DNA from 3 places in the Bradyrhizobium arachidis genome. Region 2 is predicted to be linked to each of the others. Evidence: predicted binding sites of a transcription regulator. Region 2 holds the regulator's gene; each other region holds the start of a gene.
What was found. The regulator PhoB, encoded in region 2, activates phosphate uptake and scavenging genes when phosphate is short. The targets are predictions, from matches to a motif close to TGTCATNNANCTGTCAT.
Positions count from the first base shown of each region.

Region 1: a site for PhoB is predicted at 1,349-1,365, ahead of WN72_RS24710 (DUF2278 family protein). Genes of this name have one in related genera too.
Region 3: a site for PhoB is predicted at 3,845-3,861, ahead of WN72_RS26295 (glycerophosphodiester phosphodiesterase family protein). Genes of this name have one in related genera too.

Region 1 is NZ_CP030050.1:5,284,693-5,292,287, reverse strand. It holds gene queC (7-cyano-7-deazaguanine synthase QueC) at 1-283, opposite strand, end outside; gene mazG (nucleoside triphosphate pyrophosphohydrolase) at 410-1,258, shown strand; gene WN72_RS24710 (DUF2278 family protein) at 1,424-2,452, shown strand; gene hflX (GTPase HflX) at 2,581-3,963, opposite strand; gene hfq (RNA chaperone Hfq) at 3,975-4,223, opposite strand; gene ntrX (nitrogen assimilation response regulator NtrX) at 4,561-5,931, opposite strand; gene WN72_RS24690 (sensor histidine kinase) at 5,949-7,595, opposite strand, start outside.
Region 2 is NZ_CP030050.1:706,851-714,445, reverse strand. It holds gene WN72_RS03335 (Hsp33 family molecular chaperone) at 1-394, opposite strand, end outside; gene argF (ornithine carbamoyltransferase) at 670-1,593, opposite strand; gene WN72_RS03325 (aspartate aminotransferase family protein) at 1,593-2,795, opposite strand; gene WN72_RS03320 (GcrA family cell cycle regulator) at 3,250-3,762, shown strand; gene phoB (phosphate regulon transcriptional regulator PhoB) at 3,867-4,574, opposite strand; gene phoU (phosphate signaling complex protein PhoU) at 4,597-5,313, opposite strand; gene pstB (phosphate ABC transporter ATP-binding protein PstB) at 5,325-6,143, opposite strand; gene pstA (phosphate ABC transporter permease PstA) at 6,140-6,985, opposite strand; gene pstC (phosphate ABC transporter permease subunit PstC) at 6,987-7,595, opposite strand, start outside.
Region 3 is NZ_CP030050.1:5,621,569-5,629,163, reverse strand. It holds gene WN72_RS26315 (NADPH-dependent FMN reductase) at 1-377, shown strand, start outside; gene WN72_RS26310 (FtsB family cell division protein) at 568-885, shown strand; gene WN72_RS26305 (helix-turn-helix domain-containing protein) at 1,101-2,060, shown strand; gene adh (aldehyde dehydrogenase) at 2,251-3,768, shown strand; gene WN72_RS26295 (glycerophosphodiester phosphodiesterase family protein) at 3,935-5,314, shown strand; gene pdhA (pyruvate dehydrogenase (acetyl-transferring) E1 component subunit alpha) at 5,572-6,594, shown strand; gene WN72_RS26285 (pyruvate dehydrogenase complex E1 component subunit beta) at 6,624-7,595, shown strand, end outside.

The DNA of each region.
Region 1 (7,595 bases), 4.6 Mb from region 2:
TCGCGACGTCGCGCGTCAGCGCCGTCTCGGACACGGCGGCCAGCGTCGGGATCGACAGCGTATGGCTCTCGCCGAGCCTTAGAGCCCAGTCCTCGCGCAGGCCCTTGATGCCGTCGAGCAGACGGTCGCGGCAGGCGAGCTCAATGGCATGGCGCTGGCCATACTCGAACCCCAGCGTCTCCACGCGCGCGAAGCGGCTCAGCGCCCAGGCGAGACAGGTGGTGGAATCCTGGCCGCCCGAAAACAGCACGAGCGCGGTTTGTGATGAAAATGCGTCACTCATGGCCCGCGCTTTAGCATTGCGGGCGCGGCCCGCCAATCGGTGGAAATCGGTCCGTTCCGCCGCGCCGCGCTGGGAACGGCGGCCCGCTTTTGGCATAAGTCTCTGGACCCAGGAGACTGCCCCGCAATGACCCCTTCCCGCGACATTTCCCGCCTGATCGAGATCATGGCGGCGCTGCGCACGCCGGTGACCGGCTGCCCCTGGGACCTCGAGCAGGACTTTTCGACGATCGCGCCCTACACGATCGAGGAGGCCTACGAGGTGGTCGATGCCATCACCCGCGGCGATCTCGACGATCTCAGAGAGGAGCTTGGCGATCTCCTGCTCCAGGTCGTGTTCCACGCCCAGATGGCGTCGGAGCAGAACGCCTTTGCGTTCGGTGATGTCGTTGAGGCCATCACGCGAAAGATGATCCGGCGCCATCCGCATGTCTTCGCCGACAAGGACGGCAATCTCGCCTCCCACCACGTCAAGGAAGTCTGGGACCGCATCAAGGCCGAGGAGAAGGCCGAGCGTGCCGCGCGCCGGCCGCCGGAGCAAATGCCCGCGCACAAATCGTTGCTGTCCGGCGTGAAGGCCGGCCAGCCGGCGCTGACGCGCGCGATGGAGCTGCAGCGCAAGGCTTCCACCGTCGGCTTCGACTGGAACGACCCGCGCGCGGTCCTGCAAAAGATCCGCGAGGAAGCCGACGAGATCGAGGCCGCGCTCGACCGCAACGACAGGCAGGAGATTGCCGAAGAGACCGGCGATTTGATGTTCGCCCTCGTCAACCTCGCCCGTCACGTCGATGCCGATCCGGAAGCCGCACTGCGCGCGACCAATGCGAAGTTCGAGCGGCGCTTTGCGTTCATCGAGCGTACGCTGGAGGCGCAGGGCCGCACGCTGGACCAGGCGTCGCTGGAAGAGATGGACGCGCTGTGGAATGCAGCGAAGGTCGTGGAGAAACCGGAGACTCGCCAGGAGGCTCGCCGCTAGCCTTACGGCATTGCCCTGATGTGGCATCGGCGGGCTGACGTGATTTCCGGATAGGTCAGCAGTTTTTCCTGAATGCGGCCGAGACGATGAAGCCATGAAACCGTCACGACCCGCAGTCTAAAGTTGAATAACGAAGCCCGCGCAGCCGAAACCCAGGTGAGTGCGATGCCACTGAAGCACTATTCGGTCCTCAAGGGACGCCCGATCGCGATGCGTTTCGGCACTGGCCAATCGCCGCACTATCAAGTCCATATCGTGGCCGACAACGCGGATTTCCGCATCGCCGTCAATGTGCAGTCGGCCGACGGCAGCGAAGTCGAGTTCCTGGTGCGATCGCGCTTTGTCCATCCGATCACCGACGAGCTCGCGGCGCTGCCGCCGGGACTGCACGCGCAACCGCCGAGACCGGGCGGTCTCGCGCTCGACTTCATTCGTGGAAATCTGATGCAGCCGCAGGAGATGGTGCCGCTCCCGCTGTCCTTGCCCGGACCGGACAATGACCTCAACGAGAAACTCGACCAGTTCGTCCAGCGTGCTCTCTCGAACGAAAACGCGATGATGTACGCGTTCGGCGAGACATGGGGACCCGAGCCGAAAGCGGACAATTATTTCGGTTTCCGCCCCGGACGCGGCATTCACGACATCCATATGAATCAGGGAAATCCGAGCGGAAAATTCTCCGGCGACAACGGACCGTGGCAGGACGGCGGGCTGGTGTTCGAATTCCCGGATCAGAACCTATGGACCGCGATCTTCCTCAAATTCCAGACGCAGGCCTGGCACACCGACGACAAGACCGGTGATCCCATCGATCTCGGCGGCGGCACGCCGACACCGCGGCCGGATCCGACGATCCCTCCGACCGGGCAGATGCCCGACGGCCTCGTGCGCATCATTGCGGCACTCGTCAACGCTGTGAAGACGCCCGAGCGGGAAGTCGTGACGCTGCTCAACACGGCCGATCGCGACATCGATCTCACCGGCTGGATGCTGGCCGACAAGCAGAAGAACAAGATGGTGCTGTCAGGGACGATCGCGGCCGGCGGCACGCTGGCCGTTGTCGTTCAGAAGCCGATGGAACTGTCGAACCAAGGCGGCATCATTTCGCTGCTGGACGATCATGGGATCAAGATCCACGGCGTCGCCTATACCAGGGCGCAAGCGAAAACTCCGGGCCTGACCATTCCGTTCTAGTGTCCTGAGTCACAAGGCTTACGCAGAAAGTCCGTAGCCCGGATGGAGCGAAGCGCAATCCGGGGCGCGCCGCGTTGTGACATCCCGGATTTCGCTTCGCTCCATCCGGGCTACAAAGTGGGGCTGGATTACGCCGACAGACGCGGCACGGCGTCGAACCTGTTCACCACGATATCCCGCTTGGTCTCGTCGACCCGCACGGTCATGTCGAAGCGGCCGTCGTGCAGCTCTTTCGCCAGCACCTCGGAATTGCGATGCAGCCAGCTGATGCCGGCGCCGTCGGCGGCGTCGATGGAGAGATCGAGCGTGGTGCGCTTGGCCGCTAACCGCTCTTCGATCGCGGCGAGCAGTGCGTCGATCCCCTCGCCCGACACGGCGGAGACCAGCATCGCCGGATGATCCTCCGGCCTGCGCGCGGCGATGTTCAAGAGCTCTTCGCGCTGCTCGGGATCGTAACGATCGATCTTGTTCCAGACCTCGATGATGCGGCCAGAGTCATCGGGGTTGATGCCGAGCTGGCGCAGCACGGCGTCGACGTCGCTCTGCTGGGCCTCGGCGTCCTCATGCGAGATGTCACGGACGTGCAGGATGACGTCGGCCTCCAGCACCTCCTCCAGCGTGGCGCGGAAGGCGGCGACCAGCTGCGTCGGCAGGTTCGAGATGAAGCCGACGGTGTCGGACAGCATCGCCTTGCCGCCATGCGGCAGGTTGAGCGCGCGCAAGGTCGGGTCGAGCGTTGCGAACAGCATGTCGGCCGCCTGCACGTCGGCGCGGGTCAGGCGGTTGAACAGCGTCGACTTGCCGGCGTTGGTGTAGCCGACCAGCGCGACCACGCGGTACGGCACGCGCTGGCGGCCGGCGCGATGCAGCCGCCGCGTCGCCTGCACCTTCTTCAGCTCGCCCTCGAGCTTGGTGATGCGCTCCTGGATCAGGCGGCGGTCGGCCTCGATCTGGGTCTCGCCGGGACCGCCCATGAATCCGAAACCGCCGCGCTGGCGCTCCAGATGGGTCCAGGACCGCACCAGGCGCGAACGCTGGTAGTTGAGATGCGCCAGCTCGACCTGGAGCGAGCCCTCCTTGGTCTTGGCGCGGCGGCCGAAGATTTCGAGGATGAGGCCGGTGCGGTCGAGCACCTTGGCGTGCAATTCCTTTTCGAGATTGCGCTGCTGGATCGGCGCCAGCGCGCAATCCATCACCACGAGCTCGACGTCGAGGCTCTTGGCCAGCGCGGCGATCTCCTCGACCTTGCCCTTGCCGATATAGGTCGCGGGCCGGATCTGGCTGATCGGCGCGATGATGGCGTCGGCAATGACGAGGTCGATCGCGCGCGCGAGGCCAGCGGCTTCGTCGAGCCGGGCCTCGGCGTCACGCTGAACATGGCTCTCCGATTGCGCGTCGGCACTTCCCGCGCGCGCTCGCAAGTAGGGGCCGATGACAAGCACCCGCCCCGTCTGCTTAGCCCCAGCCGACCGCGGACGGTCGGCATCCCCGTCGAAATTCCGGGGTTCCAATCAGATCACTCTCAAGCCGGCTGATCCTCGCCGCCTTCGAACAACTGGATCGGAGCGCCCGGCATGATGGTCGAGATCGCATGCTTGTAGACGAGCTGCGAATGACCGTCGCGCCGAAGCAGCAAACAGAAATTGTCGAACCAGGTCACGATGCCCTGGAGCTTCACTCCGTTGACCAGAAAGATCGTCAGTGGCGTCTTGGTTTTGCGAACGTGATTAAGGAAGGTGTCCTGTAGGTTTTGTGCGCGGTCTGCCGCCATTGTTTTTTTCTCGCTTTGAGTTTCTTTTTATTGCGCCGGTTGCGCCCCGCTTTTCAAAATATGGGGTCTCATCCGGTTGCCGCTCCTCATGAGATCCCCCTCGGAGGAACAGCAGTTCGATTAGAGGGCAGGACGGGTTATTAGGCAAGCCGCTTCACACGGCAGACCACGTCCGTTTTCTCCGAAAAACTACGGAAATAGATGATTTTCCTCGCCAATCCCTAAAGGTGTGGCCGCAACGTCGCGGCGCCAGAGCCATTTCCGACGGTAACTGTACGGAGGCTCTGGATTCCCGCTTTTGACGCGTCCTCTGTATGCTGACCAGTATCCCGCATCGTCACCCGACCCCGAGCGCCTTCAACTTCCGGTGCAAGGCCGACCGTTCCATGCCAACGAACTCGGCCGTACGAGAAATATTTCCTGAAAAACGGCTGATCTGTGCAATCAAATAGTCGCGCTCGAACACTTCGCGCGCCTCGCGCAGCGGCAGGCCCATGATGTGCTCGCCATTGTTGCTGGTCGGCATCGCCGGCACCATCGAGCCGACGTCCTGCGGTAGCATGTCGGCGGTGATGATCACCTCCGGGCCGCCCGCTGCCAGAATCATGACCCTCTCAACGTTGTTGCGGAGCTGGCGCACATTGCCGGGCCAGACATGCGATTGCAGAACCGCCATCGCGTCCTGCCCGATCTGCCGCTTGGGCAGGCCACTGCCGGCCGAGATCTGCTCCATGAAATAGTCGATCAATTCCGGGATGTCCTCGCGCCGCTCCGACAGCGCGGGCACGCGGATCGGCACCACCGAGAGGCGATGATAGAGGTCCTCGCGGAAATGGCCGGCCGCGATCTCCTCCTCGAGATTGCGTGCAGTCGAGGAGATGATGCGCACGTCGACCTGCACCTTGGCGGTGCCGCCGACGCGCTGGAACGACTGCTCGACCAGGACGCGCAGGATCTTGTTCTGGGTCTCGCGCGGCATGTCCGCGATCTCGTCGATGAACAGCGTGCCGCCATGCGCCTCTTCCAGCGCGCCGGGCTTGCGCGGCTGCTCGCCATTGGACTGCTCGACGCCGAACAGCTCGTGCTCCATGCGCTCGGGCGTGATCGCGGCGGCGTTGATGACGACGAAGGGGCCGTCGGCGCGGCCCGAAGCCGTGTGCAGCGTGCGCGCGGTCAGCTCCTTGCCGGCACCGGCGGGGCCGACGATCAGGATGCGGCTATTGGCCTTGGCCGCGCGCTCGATGGTCTGGCGCAGCTGGTTCATGCTCGGCGAGCGGCCGACGAGCTGGCTTGCGCTCGGCGCCAGCTGCTTCAGCTCCTTGACCTCGCGCTTGAGCCGCGAGTTTTCCAACGCTCGGGTTGCGACCAGGATCAGCCGGTCGGCCTTGAACGGCTTCTCGATGAAGTCGTAGGCGCCGCGCTTGATCGCGGCGACCGCGGTCTCGATGTTGCCGTGGCCGGAAATCATCACGACCGGCAGATCGGCATTGTCCTTCTTGACCTGCTCCAGCAGCTGCAAGCCGTCGAGCTTGGAGCCCTGCAGCCAGATGTCGAGAAACACCAGATGCGGCCTGCGGTTGGCGATCTCGGCGAGTGCCGTATCGCTGTCGCGTGCAGTCCTTGTGACAAAGCCCTCGTCTTCGAGAATGCCCGCAACGAGATCCCGAATATCGGCCTCATCATCGACAATCAGAATTTCACTAGCCATGGGTCGCGCCTGTCTTCTCAGCTGCCTGTTGAGGCTTCGATTTTCGTTGAATCATTGGTCTTTTCTGCCGGCTCTTTGGTTTCGGCCGACGGTCGTTTTGTTTCTTGCGCCTGGTCCTTGACAGCGGCGCTGGCCGCGTCCTTGGCCGGCGGTGCTGCATCGGCTACCTCGGACTTCGCGGGCTGGCCGGAGATCGCAAAGCGCAGGCGCATCCAGGCGCCACGCTGGCCCTCGCGGAAGTCGGAGGCGTCCTTCAATTCGATGCGCCCGCCATGGTCCTCCAGCACGCGGCCGACGATGGCAAGGCCAAGCCCGGTGCCCTTGGCGCGCGTGGTCACGTAGGGTTCAAGCAGCCGCGAGCGCGCGACCTTGGGCAGGCCGATGCCGTTGTCGATGACGTCGATCAGCACGTCCGTGCCTTCGCGCGAGACCACGACGTCGATACGCCCCTTGCCGCCGTCCTTGCCGAGCTCCTCGGGCGGGACCTGCTCGATCGCCTCGGTGGCGTTCTTGACGATATTGGTGACCGCCTGCGAGATCAGCCGCCGGTCGAACTGGGCGCGCAGCGGGTCTTCCTTGAACTCGGCCTCGATATCGAGCTCGGGATGGGCGACCTTCATCAGGAACACGGCCTGCCGCACGGTGTCGGCGACGTCCTCGCCTTCCATCACCGGCTTCGGCATCCGCGCAAAGCGCGAGAACTCGTCGACCATGCGCCTGATGTCGTCGACCTGGCGCACGATGGTGTCGGTGCACTGGTCGAAGATCTGCTTGTCCTTGTCCTCGGTGATGGTCTTGCCGAACTTGCGGCGGATGCGCTCGGCCGAGAGCTGGATCGGCGTCAGCGGGTTCTTGATCTCGTGGGCGATGCGGCGCGCCACGTCGCCCCAGGCCGAGGTGCGCTGCGCCGAGACCAGCTCGGTGATGTCGTCGAGCGTAATGATGTAGCTGTCGTGCGGCTGGTTCTTCTCGGCGCTGACGCGGACCGACAGATTGCGCTCGGTGCCGTCGCGGGTGATCGTGATCTGGCCCTGTACCAAGCGCTGAGTCCCTTCTCGCGCCGTCTTCATCATCTCGTCGAGCTCGGGCAGCACGTCGGACAGCGGATGGCCGAGCGTCTCCGCTTCGGAGTGCCCGATCAGCTTCTCGGCGGAGCGGTTGAGGATGCCGACGCTGCCCGAGGTATCGACGCCGATGATGCCGGCGCTCGCCGAGGACAGCACGGCCTCGATGAAGCGGCGGCGGCTGTCGATGAGATCACTGGCGTTGACGAGCTCGTCGCGCTGGCTGCGCAATTCCTGCGTCATCTTGTTGAAGGTCTCGCCCAGCTGCGCGAGATCGCCCTCGGACTGGTGCACGGGCACCTGGACATGCAGATCGCCGGTCGAGACGGTGTGGGCCGCGTTCATCAGCCGCCGGATCGGCGAGACCAGCGAGTTGGCGAAGTTGAGGCCGATCAGCACCGAGGCCATCAGAATCGTCAGCGCGATCACCGCGAACATCAGCGCAAAGGCGACCTGGATGCCGAGCCGCCGCGACTCGATCTGGGCGTATTCGGCGACGCTGACCTCGGTCTGCTTGAGCTGGGCGACCACGTTGGGGTCGAGCGGCCGCGCGACGTAGAGGAAGGTGTCGTTGAAGGCGCGCAGGCGGATCACCGCCGC
Region 2 (7,595 bases):
GGCCGAGCAGCGCGCCGGAATCCCTGGCATCACCAAGGCGCGCGGCATCGAAGCGCGCATAGGCGCGCAGGCGATCCGGCGCCTGGTAGTCGACCACCAGGAACGACACCGGACCGTCGGTCTGGGCCTGGAGGATGAAGCGGCCCTCGAATTTCAGCGCCGAGCCGAGCAGCGTCGTCAGCACGATGGCCTCGCCGAGCAGCTTGCCGACCGGCGCCGGATAATCGTGCTTGGTCAGGATCTCGTCGAGCGCGGGACCAAGCCGCACCAGGCGACCGCGCACGTCGAGCGCGTCGACCTCGTAGGGCAGCACAGCGTCATCGATCGGAACCGCTGATGGCGCGCGAACCGGGCCTTCAGGCCCGGTTTTCATGTCAGGGGATTGGAAAACCATGGCGCTTTATCTGGGGTCGGAGGGCGAAAATGGAAGGGCTGCGAGGCGGCGTGTTCCTGATGCGGTTATGATCGCACACGATCCTGCAGATTCGATGTCGTCCCGGGGCGCGCAAAGCGCGAACCCGGGACCCATAACCACAGGCCTGGGTTTGACGAAGACTGTCAGCCTCTAGCCTCTGCCAGCCTGCCACAAGAGAGTGACCGCGGTATGGGTCCCTGCGTTCGCAGGGACGACGATAGTGTATGAGGCGGCCGCGGCGAATTCCAACGCGCCTACTTCACCGCGTCGAAGCACCAGGCCAGAATGCCCTTCTGCGCATGCAGGCGGTTTTCCGCCTCGTCGAACACGACCGATTGCGGGCCGTCGATCACCTCATCCGTGACCTCCTCGCCGCGATGAGCCGGCAGGCAGTGCATGAACAGCGCGTCGGGCTTGGCCAGCGACATCAGCTTGGCATTGACCTGGTAAGGCTTGAGTACGTTGTGACGGTGCTCGCCTTCCTTGTCGCCCATCGACACCCAGGTGTCGGTGACAACGCAATCGGCGCCCTTTACGGCGGCCTCCGGATCGGTGCCGAGCACGATCGGCGCGTTCGTCGCCTTGATCCAGTCGCGCATCACCTTCTTCGGCGCGAGCTCCGGCGGCGTTGCGACATTGAGCTTGAACTTGAAGCGCTCGGCGGCGTGCGCCCAAGAAGCGAGAACGTTGTTGTCGTCACCGGTCCAGGCCACCGTCCGGCCCTCGATCGGGCCGCGATGCTCCTCATAGGTCATGAGATCGGCCATCACCTGGCAGGGATGCGAGCGCCGGGTCAGGCCGTTGATCACGGGCACGGTCGCATGTTGCGCAAGCTCCAGCAGCGCCTCGTGGTTGAGGATGCGGATCATGATGGCATCGACATAGCGCGACAGCACGCGCGCGGTGTCGGCGATGGTCTCGCCGCGGCCGAGCTGCATCTCGGCGCCGGTGAGCATGATCGGCTCGCCGCCGAGCTGGCGCATGGCGACGTCGAACGACACGCGGGTGCGGGTCGAGGGACGCTCGAAGATCATCGCCAGCGTCTTGCCTTCGAGCGGCTTCACCGGCTGGTGCGCCTTCTGCTTCGCCTTCATCGCGGAGGATGCGGCGAGCATGCGCTTGAGCTCCGTCAGCGGCAGCTCGTTGATGTCGAGGAAATGCTTGGGTGAACTGCTCATCAGCTTGCCGCCCGCTTGTTGCCGGCAAGGGCCGTGCAGGCGCGCTCGAGCCGCGCGACGCTATCCTCGATCTCGGTTTCGGTGACGATGAGAGGCGGCAGGAAACGCACGACATTGTCGCCGGCGCCGACCGTGAGCAATTTTTCGTTGCGCAGCGCCGCGACCAGATCGCCGGAGGGCACCACGGCCTTGATGCCGATCAGGAGCCCCTCGCCGCGCACTTCGCTGACGACGTCGGGATGACGGTCGATCACGGAGGCGAGCTTCTGCTTGAGCAGCAGCGACATCTTCTGCACGTGATCGAAGAAGCCGGGCTTGAGCATGACGTCGAGAACGGCGTTCGCAGCCGAGATCGCGAGCGGATTGCCGCCGAAGGTCGAACCGTGCGAGCCGGGCCCCATGCCGGAGGCCGCCTCTGCGGTCGCCAGCACCGCGCCGATCGGGAAGCCGCCGCCGAGCGCTTTCGCCAGCGACATCACGTCAGGCGTCACGCCGGTGCGCCGATGCGCGAACAGATCGCCGGTGCGGCCCATGCCGGTCTGCACCTCGTCAAACGCGAGCAGCAGGCCCTTCTCGTTGCAGAGCTGGCGCAACGCCTTGAGGAAGGCGGGCGGCGACGAACGCACGCCGCCCTCACCCTGGATCGGCTCGATCAGGATGCCGGCGGTCTGCGGGCCGATCGCCTTCTTCACGGCCTCGATGTCGCCATGCGGCACCTGGTCGAAGCCGTCCATCGGCGGACCGAAACCTTCGAGATATTTTGCAGATCCCGTTGCAGCCAGTGTTGCCAGCGTGCGGCCGTGGAAGGCGCCTTCGAAGGTGATGATGCGGTAGCGCTCCGGATGCCCCTTGGAGAAGTGATGATGGCGGACCAGCTTGATCACGCCCTCCAGCGCTTCGGCGCCCGAATTGCAGAAGAACACGAAGTCCGCAAAGCTCTCGCTGCACAGGCGCGCGGCGAGCTTCTCGCCGTCGGGGCTCTGGAACAGGTTCGACATGTGCCACAGCTTCGTCGCCTGCTCCTGCAACGCCTTGACCAGCGCGGGATGGGCATGGCCGAGCGCGTTCACCGCGACGCCCGAAGTGAAGTCGAGATAGCGCTCGCCATTGGTCGCGATCAGCCAGCAGCCTTCGCCGCGCTCGAAACCGAGGTCGGCCCTGGCGAAAACGGGGAGCAAATGCGGCGCGGCGCTGTTGGTCATGACGATCACTTGGATGTTGCGGACGGCTTGAGTGCATTGCGCAACGCACCATTAACCGGCCCGGAAAACGAAACGTGCCGCCTTTTAAGGGCGGCACGTGCGACTATCTTATGCCTGGTGAGACGGGTGTCAATGCCGCCCGAAAGCCCCGGGAAACGCTGAATCCGTAGTCTTGCGGTGCCGATTTTGCGGGATTTTCACCACGGAACATGTGGAAGCGAGTCGGCGGACTCTTGCGCGCGAGTCACGCCATATTGTAGCGTTTGGACTGTCAGATACGACATCTCGTGCAGCAGTTCTGATCCCAAGAGTCCTCATGTACCGGCGTAAACGTTCGGGCGCATCCTGCGTGCCCGGCGAGCCTTAAGGGATTCTGGCGGCACGGGTTTTTCAAGGCTTAGGCATTCGCTGTGAGGCCCCAGGATGGCTGGCCGGCAGCGAGGGAAAGGGTGCAATGACGGTTTTGACCTGGTCCGATGATCGCGTCGAGCAGCTGAAGAAGCTCTGGGAGGCCGGACTTTCGGCCAGCCAGATCGCGGCCGAGCTCGGCAATGTGACCCGCAATGCCGTGATCGGCAAAGTGCACAGGCTCGGCCTGTCCGGCCGCGCCAAGAGCCCCTCATCGGCAGCGCCCCGGCCGCGCAAGGCCCGCCCCGCGCAGCACATGATGCGCGTGAGCCGTCCGATCTCGCGCGGCAACACCGCACTGGCGCAGGCCTTCGAGGTCGAGGTGGAGGCCGAGCCGGTCACCTACGATAACGTGGTGCCGATGAGCCAGCGGCTGTCGCTGCTGGAGCTGAACGAGGCGACCTGCCACTGGCCGGTCGGCGATCCCTCGAGTCCGGATTTCTTCTTCTGCGGCGGCAAGGCGCTTTCCGGCCTGCCCTATTGCGCGCAGCACTCGCGCGTCGCCTACCAGCCGGCGGCGGATCGTCGCCGTGCGCCGGCAAAGCCCGGCACGCGCTGAACGCTGCTTCAAACGACATCGTCCCGGCACGCGGCCGGGACGACCCGTGACATAAAAAAGCGCGCCACTTGGCGCGCTTTTATTTTGCTCGCTTGCAATCGTTCTTACGTCTGCTCCGCCTTCGCAAAGCGGTCGTCGAGCGCGTAGCCGGCGCCGCGGACAGTGCGGATCGGGTCCTGCTCACGACCGAGATTGAGCAGCTTGCGCAGGCGGCCGATATGCACGTCGACGGTGCGTTCGTCGATGTAGATGTCACGGCCCCAGACGCTGTCGAGCAGCTGCTCGCGCGAGAACACGCGGCCCGGATGCTCGAGGAAGAACTCCAGCAGGCGATATTCGGTCGGGCCGAGATCGATCGGCCGGCCCGAGCGCGCGACGCGGCGCTTGTCGCGGTCGAGCTCGATGTCGCCATAGGCGAGCACGGTGGCGAGCCGCTCCGGGCTTGCGCGCCTGAGCAGGCCCTTCACGCGCGCCAGCAGCTCCGGCACCGAGAACGGCTTGACGATGTAATCGTCGGCGCCAGTCGCAAGCCCCCGCACCCGCTCGCTCTCCTCGCCGCGCGCGGTGAGCATGATGATCGGCAGCTGCTTGGTCTCCGGGCGGGTGCGCAGCCGCCGGCACAGCTCGATGCCGGAGAGGCCCGGCAGCATCCAGTCGAGCACGATCAGGTCGGGGATGTGTTCTTTGAGACGGGTGTCGGCGTCGTCGCCGCGCATCACCGTCTCGACGTCATAGCCGTCGCCTTCGAGGTTGTAGCGAAGCAGCTCGGTGAGAGCTTCCTCGTCTTCAACCACCATAATGCGTGCGCCCATGGTGTCGTCGCTCCTTGACTCTTCAGCTATTCGGGACCGTTGTGGCAAAGGTCGTCATGTCACCCTTCGGCCGCTTGTCGGTGATCGCCTGGCCCTCGATCATGTAGAACACGGTCTCGGCGATGTTGGTGGCATGGTCACCGATGCGCTCGATGTTCTTGGCGCAGAACATCAGGTGGATGCAGAACGAGATGTTGCGCGGATCCTCCATCATGTAGGTGAGGAGCTCGCGGAACAGCGAGGTGCAGATGGCGTCGACTTCCTCGTCGCCCTTCCACACCGCCATCGCCGCCGGCAGGTCGTGCGCGGCGTAGGCGTCCAGCACCGACTTGACCTGCTGCTGCACGAGGTCGGTCATGTGCTCGAGGCCGCGGAACAGCTTGAGCGGATGGAAGTCCGTCTCCAGCGCCGCGACGCGCTTGCCCATGTTCTTGGCGAGGTCGCCGATGCGCTCGAGATCGGTCGCGACGCGCATCGCGCCGACGATTTCGCGCAGGTCCACCGCCATCGGCTGGCGACGGGCGATGGTGAGAACGGCGCGCTCCTCGATCTTCTTCTGGAGCGCGTCGATCTCGGCGTCGGTCGCGACCACGCGCTGGCCGAGCGCGACGTCGCGGCGGATCAGCGCGTCGACGGAATCGACTATCATGCGCTCAGCGAGGCCGCCCATCTCGGCGACCAGGCGCGTGAGCTCCTGGAGGTCGGTGTCGAAGGCCTTTGCGGTATGTTCAGAACCCATATCCCGTCTCCTCAGCCGAACCGGCCGGTGATGTAATCCTGCGTCCGCCGATCGCTCGGCGACGTGAAGATCTTGCTGGTGTCGTCGAACTCGATCAGCTCGCCAAGATACATGAAGGCGGTCTTGTCAGAGACGCGGGCCGCCTGCTGCATATTGTGGGTGACGATCGCGATGGTGTAGTTCTCGGACAGCTCCTGGATCAACTCCTCGACCTTGGCGGTCGAGATCGGGTCCAGTGCCGAGCAGGGCTCGTCGAACAGGATCACCTCGGGCCGCACCGCGACGGTGCGGGCGATGCAGAGGCGCTGCTGCTGGCCGCCCGAGAGCGACAGGCCGGACGCGTTGAGCTTGTCCTTGACCTCGTTCCAGAGGGCGCCACCGCGCAGCGCCTTCTCGACGCGGTCGTCCATCTCGGACTTCGATATCTTCTCGTAGAGGCGGATGCCGAACGCGATGTTCTCGTAGATCGTCATCGGGAACGGCGTCGGCTTCTGGAACACCATGCCAACGCGGGCGCGCAGCAGGTTGAGGTCCAGCTTGGGGTCGAGGATGTTGGTCTGGTCGAGCATCAACTGACCGGTGACGCGCTGGCCCGGATAGAGGTCGTACATCCGGTTGAAGATGCGCAGCAGGGTCGACTTGCCGCAGCCCGACGGGCCGATGAACGCCGTGACGCGGTTGGTGCCGAGCGTCAGGTTGATGTTCTTCAGCGCGTGATGCTCGCCGTAATAGAAGTTGAGGTTGCGCACCGTCACCTTGGCCGGGGCATCGGGTAGCGGCTGCGAGCCGTGCTGAACGGGCGTACTGACGGTAACTGACATATCGCTCATTTTGCGGTCCTCTCGGCGCTCAGGATGCGCGCGCCAATGTTCAGGGCAAGCACGGTCAACGTGATCAGCAGGGCGCCGCTCCAGGCGAGCTGCTTCCAGTAGGCGTAGGGGCTCTGCACGAAGTTGTTGATGGTCACCGGCAGGTTGGCCATCGTCTTGTTCAGGCTCAGGCTGAAGAACTGGTTCGACAGCGCGGTGAAGAGCAGCGGCGCGGTCTCGCCGGCGACGCGGGCGGTGGCCAGCATCACGCCGGTGATGAGGCCCGAGCGCGCGGCGCGATAGGCGATGCGCTTGATCACCAGCGAACGCGGCAGGCCGAGCGCGGAGGCCGCCTCGCGCAATGCGTTCGGCACCAGCAGCAGCATGTCCTCAGTCGTGCGCAGCACCACCGGAATGACGATCACGGCGAGCGCGAGGCAGCCGGCGATCGCCGAGAAGCCGCGCATCGGCACCACCACAGCGCCGTAGATGAACAGGCCGATGATGATCGAGGGCGCCGACAGCAGGATGTCGTTGATGAAGCGGATCACCGAGGTCAGCTTGTCGTTGCGGCCGTACTCGGCGAGATAGGTACCGGCGAACATGCCGAGCGGCGCGCCGATGCCGACGCCGAGCACGGTCATGATCACCGAGCCGACGATGGCGTTGAGTAGGCCGCCCTCGGTCGAGCCGGGCGGCGGGGTGTTTTCGGTGAAGACCTGGAGGTTGAGCCCGGTCAGGCCGTTGTAGAACAGCGTCAGCAGGATCAGCGCGAGCCAGGTGACGCCGAAGGCGGCGGCGGCGAGGCAGAGCGCGCGGATGACGATGTCCATGCGGCGGCGGCGTGCGTAAATCGGGTTCATGTTACTTCCCCGCCTTCTTTTCGAGACGCAGCAGCATCAGGCGCGCGGCTGCGAGCACGAAGAATGTCAGCACGAACAGCAGGAGGCCGAGCAGGATCAGGCCGGACTGGTGCAGGCCGTCGCTTTCGGCGAACTCGGACGCGATCGCCGCCGAGATCGTGGTGCCCGGGGCGAAGATCGACGAGGAGATGCGGAACGAGTTGCCGATGATGAAGGTCACCGCCATGGTCTCGCCGAGCGCGCGGCCGAGCGCCAGCATGACGCCGCCGATGACGCCGACGCGGGTGTAGGGGATCACGACGCTGCGGACGACTTCCCAGGTGGTGCAGCCGACGCCGTAGGCGGCTTCCTTGAGCACCGGCGGCACCGTCTTGAACACGTCGACCGAGATCGAGGTGATGAAGGGCAGCACCATGATGGCGAGGATCAGCGAGGCGTTGAACAGGCTGAGATAGGACGGGGGACCTGCGAAGATCGCGCCAAGCACGGGGATGCCGTCGAAGATCTTGATCATGAACGGCTGGAAGGTGTTGGCCAGGAACGGGCCCAGCACGAAGAAGCCCCACATGCCGTAGATGATCGAGGGGATGCCGGCGAGCAGCTCGATCGC
Region 3 (7,595 bases), 4.9 Mb from region 2:
TGGCCTTCCGCGACAAGCTCCAGAAGTCCGACGGCGTCATCTTCGTCACCCCCGAATACAACCGCGCGATCCCGGGCGTCCTCAAGAACGCCATCGACGTCGCCTCGCGCCCCTATGGCAAGAGCTCGTTCAACGGCAAGCCGGTCGGCATCGTCTCGAACTCGCCGGGCCCGCTCGGCGGCGTCAGTGCGGCCAAGACGCTGCAGAACATCCTGCCGGGCATTGCCGGCCCGATCATGCAGCAGCCGGAGACCTATCTGAACGCGGTCGGCGATGCCTTCGATGCGGAGGGCAACCTGACCAAGGACTCGCTCAAGCCCGTGCTCCAGGCCTATATCGACGCCTTCGCCGCGCACGTCGCGAAGCACCACGGCTGAGGCTCTCCGCTTAAGCTTGCTCAACCTCTCCGTCATGCCCGGCCTTGTGCCGGGCATCCACGTTCTTCGTCGCCGCGGGCCAAGGCGTGGATGGCCGGGACAAGCCCGGCCATGACGATGGGGTCGGCAGACCGACGAACGGGCAGGGCGCACTAACACTCCCTTAACCAAGCTGCCCCATCTTCCCGAGATGGTCTCCCGCGCGCGCCTGAAATCGATCCTGACCGGCCTTGCCCTCTATGCGATGGCGGTCGCGATCGTCGGCTATTTCGGCGTCAACGCCTATACCGGCAAATACGGCCTCAACGCCCGCCAGGAGCTCGACCAGGAGATCATCGCGCTGACGAGCGAGCTGGCGCAGCTCAAGCGCGAGCGCGCCAGGAGCGAGCAGCGCGTGTCGCTGCTGCGCACCGACAAGATCGATCCCGACATGCTCGACGAGCGGGCGCGCTTCCAGCTCGACTACGTCAATCCGCATGATCTCGTTCGGATGATCCCGGCCAAGTAGCGCTTTCCGCTCCATTCGAAAGCCGCATCGAAAGCCGCTGCCGAAATCCGGCACGCGTCGATCAATTCTACCGAAAGCCGCAAGCGTGGAACCGGACTGCCGCTTGACGGCAGTGCCGGTGCGGGCTCATGCCTTCCCACGCTGTCGGCCTGAGTTGACGCAGATCAACCGGGTCGTGCCGGCACAGCCTAGACTGCCACCCGGAGGAAACAGTGATGAATGGGCCAATGTCCCGGCATCACGCGGCCCGTGTCGAGGCCGCCATTGCGTCAGGCCAGGCCGCGCGGTCCGCGCTGGTGGCCTCATGGTGCCGTTCGTCCCGATTGCATCATCTCGATCCCGCCGGCCGCAATCTGCCGGTGTGGCTCAGCGACGCCGAGTTGCGGCAGGCGCGCGAGCGCGTCGCGCCGCTGCTTGCCGCCGCGCAAGGCGCCATAGACCGGCTCTATCAGGCTGTCGGCGCGGCCGGCTGCTGCGTGCTGCTCGCCGACGTCGAGGGCGTGCCGGTCGACCGCCGCGGCACGCCGGCCGACGATGCCACGTTCCAGTCCTGGGGCCTGTGGACCGGCGCGCTCTGGAGCGAGGAGTATGAGGGCACCAACGGCATCGGCACCTGCGTCGTCGAGCAGCGGCCGCTGACGATCGACCGTGATCAGCACTTCTTCACCCGCAACACGCTGCTGAGCTGCACCGCCGTTCCGATCTACGATCACGAGGCAGCTTTCGCCGGTGTGCTCGACGTCTCCTCCTGCCGCGCCGACCGCACCGATGCGTTCTCCAGCCTGATCGCGCTCGCGGCCGGCGAGGCGGCAAGGCGCATCGAGGCCGACTTGTTTCGCCGGGCGTTTGCTCATGCCCGCATCGTGCTGACGCAAGGTCCGGACGGCCAGTCGATCGGCCTCGTCGCGGTCGATGCGGACGATCTCGTGATCGGCGCGACCCGCACCGCCCGCGCGGGACTGGGGATCGCGCCGGGCAGGGCGATGCGGCCGGTGCCCGCGGCCGATCTGCTCGGTGGCGATGCCGCGCATGATCACCTTGCCGGCGGCCAGCGCGCGGTGTTGCAGCGGGCGCTGCTCCGCGCCGGCGGCAATGTCTCGGCCGCCGCCAAAGCCCTCGGCGTCAGCCGCGCCACGCTGCACCGGAAGCTGAAGCGGTTCGATATCAGGCATTAGGCCATCGTCCTCGCAATGACGATGTGGAGGCCGCGAGCGTCCCATCTCCCCCGCGACTGTCGCAGAACTGCGACACTCCCGCCCGGCCATCGTTTCTATCAGGGCTGACAGAAACCATCTCCCGCGAGATCGTCGGCGCAAGTCGTGAACACACGGCGGATCGCGCAAACATCAACATTGGGAGTGAGCAATGAACAAGGTGGAATTCCTCGGCGTCACCCAAAGCCCCTTCGCCGAACGCTACGACAATTTCATCGGCGGCAAGTTCACAGCACCCATCGCCGGCAAATATTTCGACAATGCCTCGCCGGTGAACGGCCAGATCGTCTGCAAGATTGCGCGCTCCGATGCGCAGGACGTCGAGGCCGCGCTCGATGCGGCCCATGCTGCCAAGGCCGCGTGGGGACGCACCAGCGTCGCCGAGCGCGCCGCGATCCTGAACAAGATCGCCGACCGCATGGAGGAGAATCTCGAGCGCCTCGCAATCGCCGAGACCTGGGACAACGGCAAGCCGATCCGCGAGACCCGCGCCGCCGACCTGCCGCTGGCGATCGATCACTTCCGCTACTTCGCCGGCGTCGTCCGCGCGCAGGAAGGCTCGATCGGCGAGATCGACCACGACACCATCGCCTATCATTTCCACGAGCCGCTCGGCGTGGTCGGCCAGATCATTCCCTGGAACTTCCCATTGTTGATGGCGTGCTGGAAGCTCGCCCCCGCGCTCGCCGCCGGCAATTGCGTGGTGCTCAAGCCGGCCGAGCAGACGCCGGCATCGATCATGGTCTGGGCCGAGATCATCGGCGATCTCCTGCCCCCAGGCGTCCTCAACATCGTCAACGGTTTTGGCCTCGAGGCCGGCAAGCCGCTCGCCTCCAGCCCGCGGATTGCGAAGATCGCCTTCACGGGCGAGACCACGACCGGCCGGCTGATCATGCAATATGCCAGCCAGAACCTGATCCCCGTGACGCTGGAGCTCGGCGGCAAATCGCCGAACATCTTCTTCAGCGACGTCACCGCCGAGGACGACGATTTCTTCGACAAGGCGATCGAAGGCTTCGTCATGTTCGCGCTGAACCAGGGCGAGGTTTGCACTTGTCCGAGCCGGGCGCTGGTCCACGCCGACATCTATGACCGCTTCATGGAGCGCGCGCTCAAGCGCGTCGCCGCGATCAAGCAGGGCGATCCGCGCGCGGCCGACACCATGATCGGCGCACAGGCCTCCAGCGAGCAGCTCGCAAAGATCCTCTCCTATATCGACATCGGCAAGCAGGAGGGCGCCAAGGTGCTGGCCGGCGGCGGACGCGCCGAGCTCGCGGGCGATCTCGCCGGCGGCTTCTACGTCCAGCCGACGGTGTTCGAAGGCAACAACAAGATGCGCATCTTCCAGGAGGAGATCTTTGGCCCCGTGGTCTCGGTCACGACCTTCAAGACCGACGATGAGGCGCTCGCGATCGCCAACGACACGCTCTATGGCCTCGGGGCCGGCGTCTGGAGCCGCGATGCCAACCGCTGCTACCGCTTCGGAAGGGCGATCCAGGCCGGCCGGGTCTGGACCAACTGCTACCATGCCTATCCCGCGCATGCGGCCTTCGGCGGCTACAAGCAGTCCGGCGTCGGGCGCGAGACCCACAAGATGATGCTCGATCACTATCAGCAGACCAAGAACCTCCTGGTCAGCTATAGCCCGAAGAAGCTCGGTTTCTTCTGATCGGCAAGCCCTGATGGCAAGGCACAGGCGGCGTCATGGCGGCGGCGCCTGTGCGCATCTATCATTGCGCACCCGCCGTCATCCGCCTGTCAGAGAATTGGGACAAGACGACAGGCTCGCCCTTGTGGCGTTTTGACGCGATGCTGCGCAAAGATGGAGGCTTGTCATGCAGGACAATCGTTCACGTCGAACGGTGCGTATTGGAGCGATGCTGTTCGGCGCGGCGCTCCTTCCTTTGTCGATGGCCTTCGCACAGACCGGCCCGGCTCCGGCTGGTGCCAAGCAGGTCCCGACCCTCGACGGCAAGCCGCCGCTGATCCTCGGCCATCGCGGCCTGCCGGGGTTGGTGGCCGAAGAGACCGAGGCATCGTACGAGCTTGCCGCGGCACTCGGCACCGACGCGCTCGAAGAGGATTTGCACCTGACCAAGGACTGCGTCCTGGTGGTGCGCCATAACCCCTGGCTCAGCGACAACACCAATGTGGCCGAGGTCGCCAAGACCAACGCGACTGTTGCGGCCCGCAAGCGCACCGTGCCCGGCGTGCGCGTCAAGGCGCCGGCTTCCCCGACCGCGCCTGCTGATTATCTGACTGATCTTACGGATCCCGCCGATCCGAAATCGGTGCTGAAGTCGCTGATCGTGGACGGCGAGGACCACACCAATGACTGGTCGATCACCGACTTCACCATGGCCGAGCTGAAGGAATGGATCGCCGGCACGACCTACGATGCCGCCAACGAACGGCCAAAAGTCTTCAACGGCAAATTCCCGGTCATCAGCTTCCAGGACGTCATCGACATCGCCAAGGCCAAGGGCAAGGCGACCGGGCGTCCCATCCTGGTCTATCCCGAGACCAAGAACCCGACCTGGAACAATGCCCAGGCCATCGCAAACGGCTGCGGTGCGCCCGGCAGCCGTCCGCTCGAGGATGCCCTGATCAAGATCATCAAGGACAATGGCCTCAACACCAAGGATGCGCCCATCCTGGTCCAGAGCTTCGAGCCCGGCAGCCTGAAATATATGCGCAGCCATGGGCTTCAGACGCGGCAGGTTCAGCTCATCGACGGCAACGGCATCGACTTCAAGACCGGCAAGGTGCTGCTCAACAACATCACGAGCTCACGTCCGTTCGACTGGACGGTTGCGGGTGATGCGCGCCTCTACGATGCGATGCTGACCCCTGAGGGCCTTGCCGAGATCAAGGCCTATGCCGACGGCATCGGGCCGTGGAAGGCCTATATCGTGCCGCTCAAGATCGTGCCGTGGAAGGACAGCAACGCCGACGGCACGCCCTACAAGGGATCGACCCCGGAGGCATCGACGCAGGAGCCGACCAGCCTCGTTGCCGGCGCGCACAAGCTCGGCCTGTTCGTGCACGTCTTCACATTCCGGAACGAGAAGAAATATCTCGCCGCCGATTATCACGGCGATCCCGGTCTCGAATATCTCAAATTTTTCCGTCTCGGCGTGGATGGGGTCTTCACCGACTTCACGCACACCGCCGTTGCCGCCCGCACAGCCTATCTGCGCGAGCTCGGCTGGTAAGGCCGACGGTACGAATCGGACACGCGCCAAGGGTCTCTGCTCGTGGGATGCGCGTGTCCGATATGCTTGCCGCATCTGCTGGCACGGCCTGTATTGGCGCGGAGCTAATGTTGCCCAATCGGCGCCAAAGGTTTTGCAAAGTTTCGGCCACGTTGCAGTGCGGCATAATGAAAATCGTGCTATTCCGTTGCGGTGCTTTCCAACCGCGTTTGACTTGGGTTAGAGAGGGCTGAAGTTTTCTCTGACCCGGAATTCCCATGGCCGCACCCAAGAAAGCCGCCGCAGGCGCTGCGCAGGACAAGACCGACGGCGGTTCGCCCCCGGAATTCACCAGGGAACAGGAGCTCAAGGCGCTCCGCGACATGCTCCTGATCCGGCGGTTCGAGGAAAAGGCCGGCCAGCTCTACGGCATGGGTGCGATCGGCGGCTTCTGCCATCTCTATATCGGCCAGGAGGCCGTGGTGGTCGGCATGCAGATGGCTCTGAAAGAGGGCGATCAGGTCATCACCGGCTATCGCGACCACGGCCATATGCTCGCCACCGGCATGGACGCCAACGGCGTCATGGCCGAGCTCACGGGCCGCCGCGGCGGCTATTCCAAGGGCAAGGGCGGCTCCATGCACATGTTCAGCAAGGAGAAGCACTTCTACGGCGGTCACGGCATCGTCGGCGCCCAGGTCTCGCTCGGCACGGGCCTCGCCTTCGCCAATCACTATCGCGGCAACGACAGCGTCAGCGTCACCTATTTCGGCGACGGTGCGGCCAACCAGGGCCAGGTCTATGAGAGCTTCAACATGGCCGAGCTGTGGAAGCTGCCGGTGATCTACGTCATCGAGAACAACCGTTACGCCATGGGCACCTCGGTCTCGCGCGCCTCTGCCCAGCAAGACTTCTCCAAGCGCGGTGCGTCCTTCAACATTCCCGGCAGGCAGGTCGACGGCATGGACGTCCGCGCCGTGAAGGCTGCGGGCGACGAGGCGGCGGCCTGGTGCCGCGCCGGCAAGGGCCCCTTCATCCTGGAGATGCAGACCTACCGCTATCGCGGCCACTCGATGTCCGACCCTGCAAAGTATCGCACGCGCGAGGAGGTCGAGAAGGTTCGCCACGACCAGGACCCGATCGAGCAGGTGCGCAACCGCTTGCTCGCGGCCAAGGTCAGCGAGGCCGATCTCAAGGCGATCGACGCCGAGGTGCGCGACATCGTCAATGCGTCCGCCGACTTTGCCCAGCATGATCCCGAGCCGGATGCCGCCGAGCTCTGGACCGACGTTTACCGCTGAACGCGCGCAAGCTTTCTTTTGGAGTCGATATGCCAATTCAAGTGCTGATGCCCGCGCTGTCGCCCACGATGGAGAAGGGCAACCTCGCCAAGTGGCTCAAGAAAGAGGGCGAGCAGATCAAGTCTGGCGACGTCATCGCCGAGATCGAGACCGACAAGGCGACGATGGAGGTCGAGGCGACCGATGAGGGGACGCTCGGCAAGATCCTGATCCCCGAGGGGACCGCCGACGTCGCGGTGAACACGCCGATCGCGACCATTCTCGCCGATGGTGAGAGCGCGGCTGATCTCGCGAAAGCCTCTGCACCGGCCGCGAAGGCTGCGGAGTCCGCGCCGCCCGCCGCCGCAAAGGCCGAGGCGCCAGCTCCCAAGGCTGCACCCGCGCCGCAGGCCGTCGCCGAGCCCGATCCGGAAGTGCCCGCCGGCACCGAGATGGTGACGCAGACCATCCGCGAAGCGCTGCGCGACGCCATGGCCGAAGAGATGCGCCGCGACGCCGACGTCTTCGTCATGGGCGAAGAGGTCGCCGAATATCAGGGCGCCTACAAGGTCACGCAAGGCCTGCTCCAGGAGTTCGGCGCCAAGCGCGTCATCGACACCCCGATCACCGAGCACGGCTTCGCCGGCGTCGGCGTCGGTGCCGCCATGACGGGCCTCAAGCCGATCGTCGAGTTCATGACCTTCAACTTCGCCATGCAGGCGATCGACCAGATCATCAACTCCGCGGCCAAGACGCTCTACATGTCCGGTGGACAGATGGGCTGCTCGATCGTGTTCCGTGGGCCCAACGGTGCGGCAGCCCGCGTTGCCGCCCAGCACAGCCAGGATTATTCGTCCTGGTACTCGAACATTCCGGGCCTCAAGGTCGTCGCGCCGTTCTCGGCCGCCGATTACAAGGGCCTGCTCAAGGCCGCGATCCGCGACCCCAATCCGGTGATCTTCCTCGAGAACGAGGTGCTTTACGGCCACACCGGTGAGGTGCCGAAGCTCGACGATTTCGTG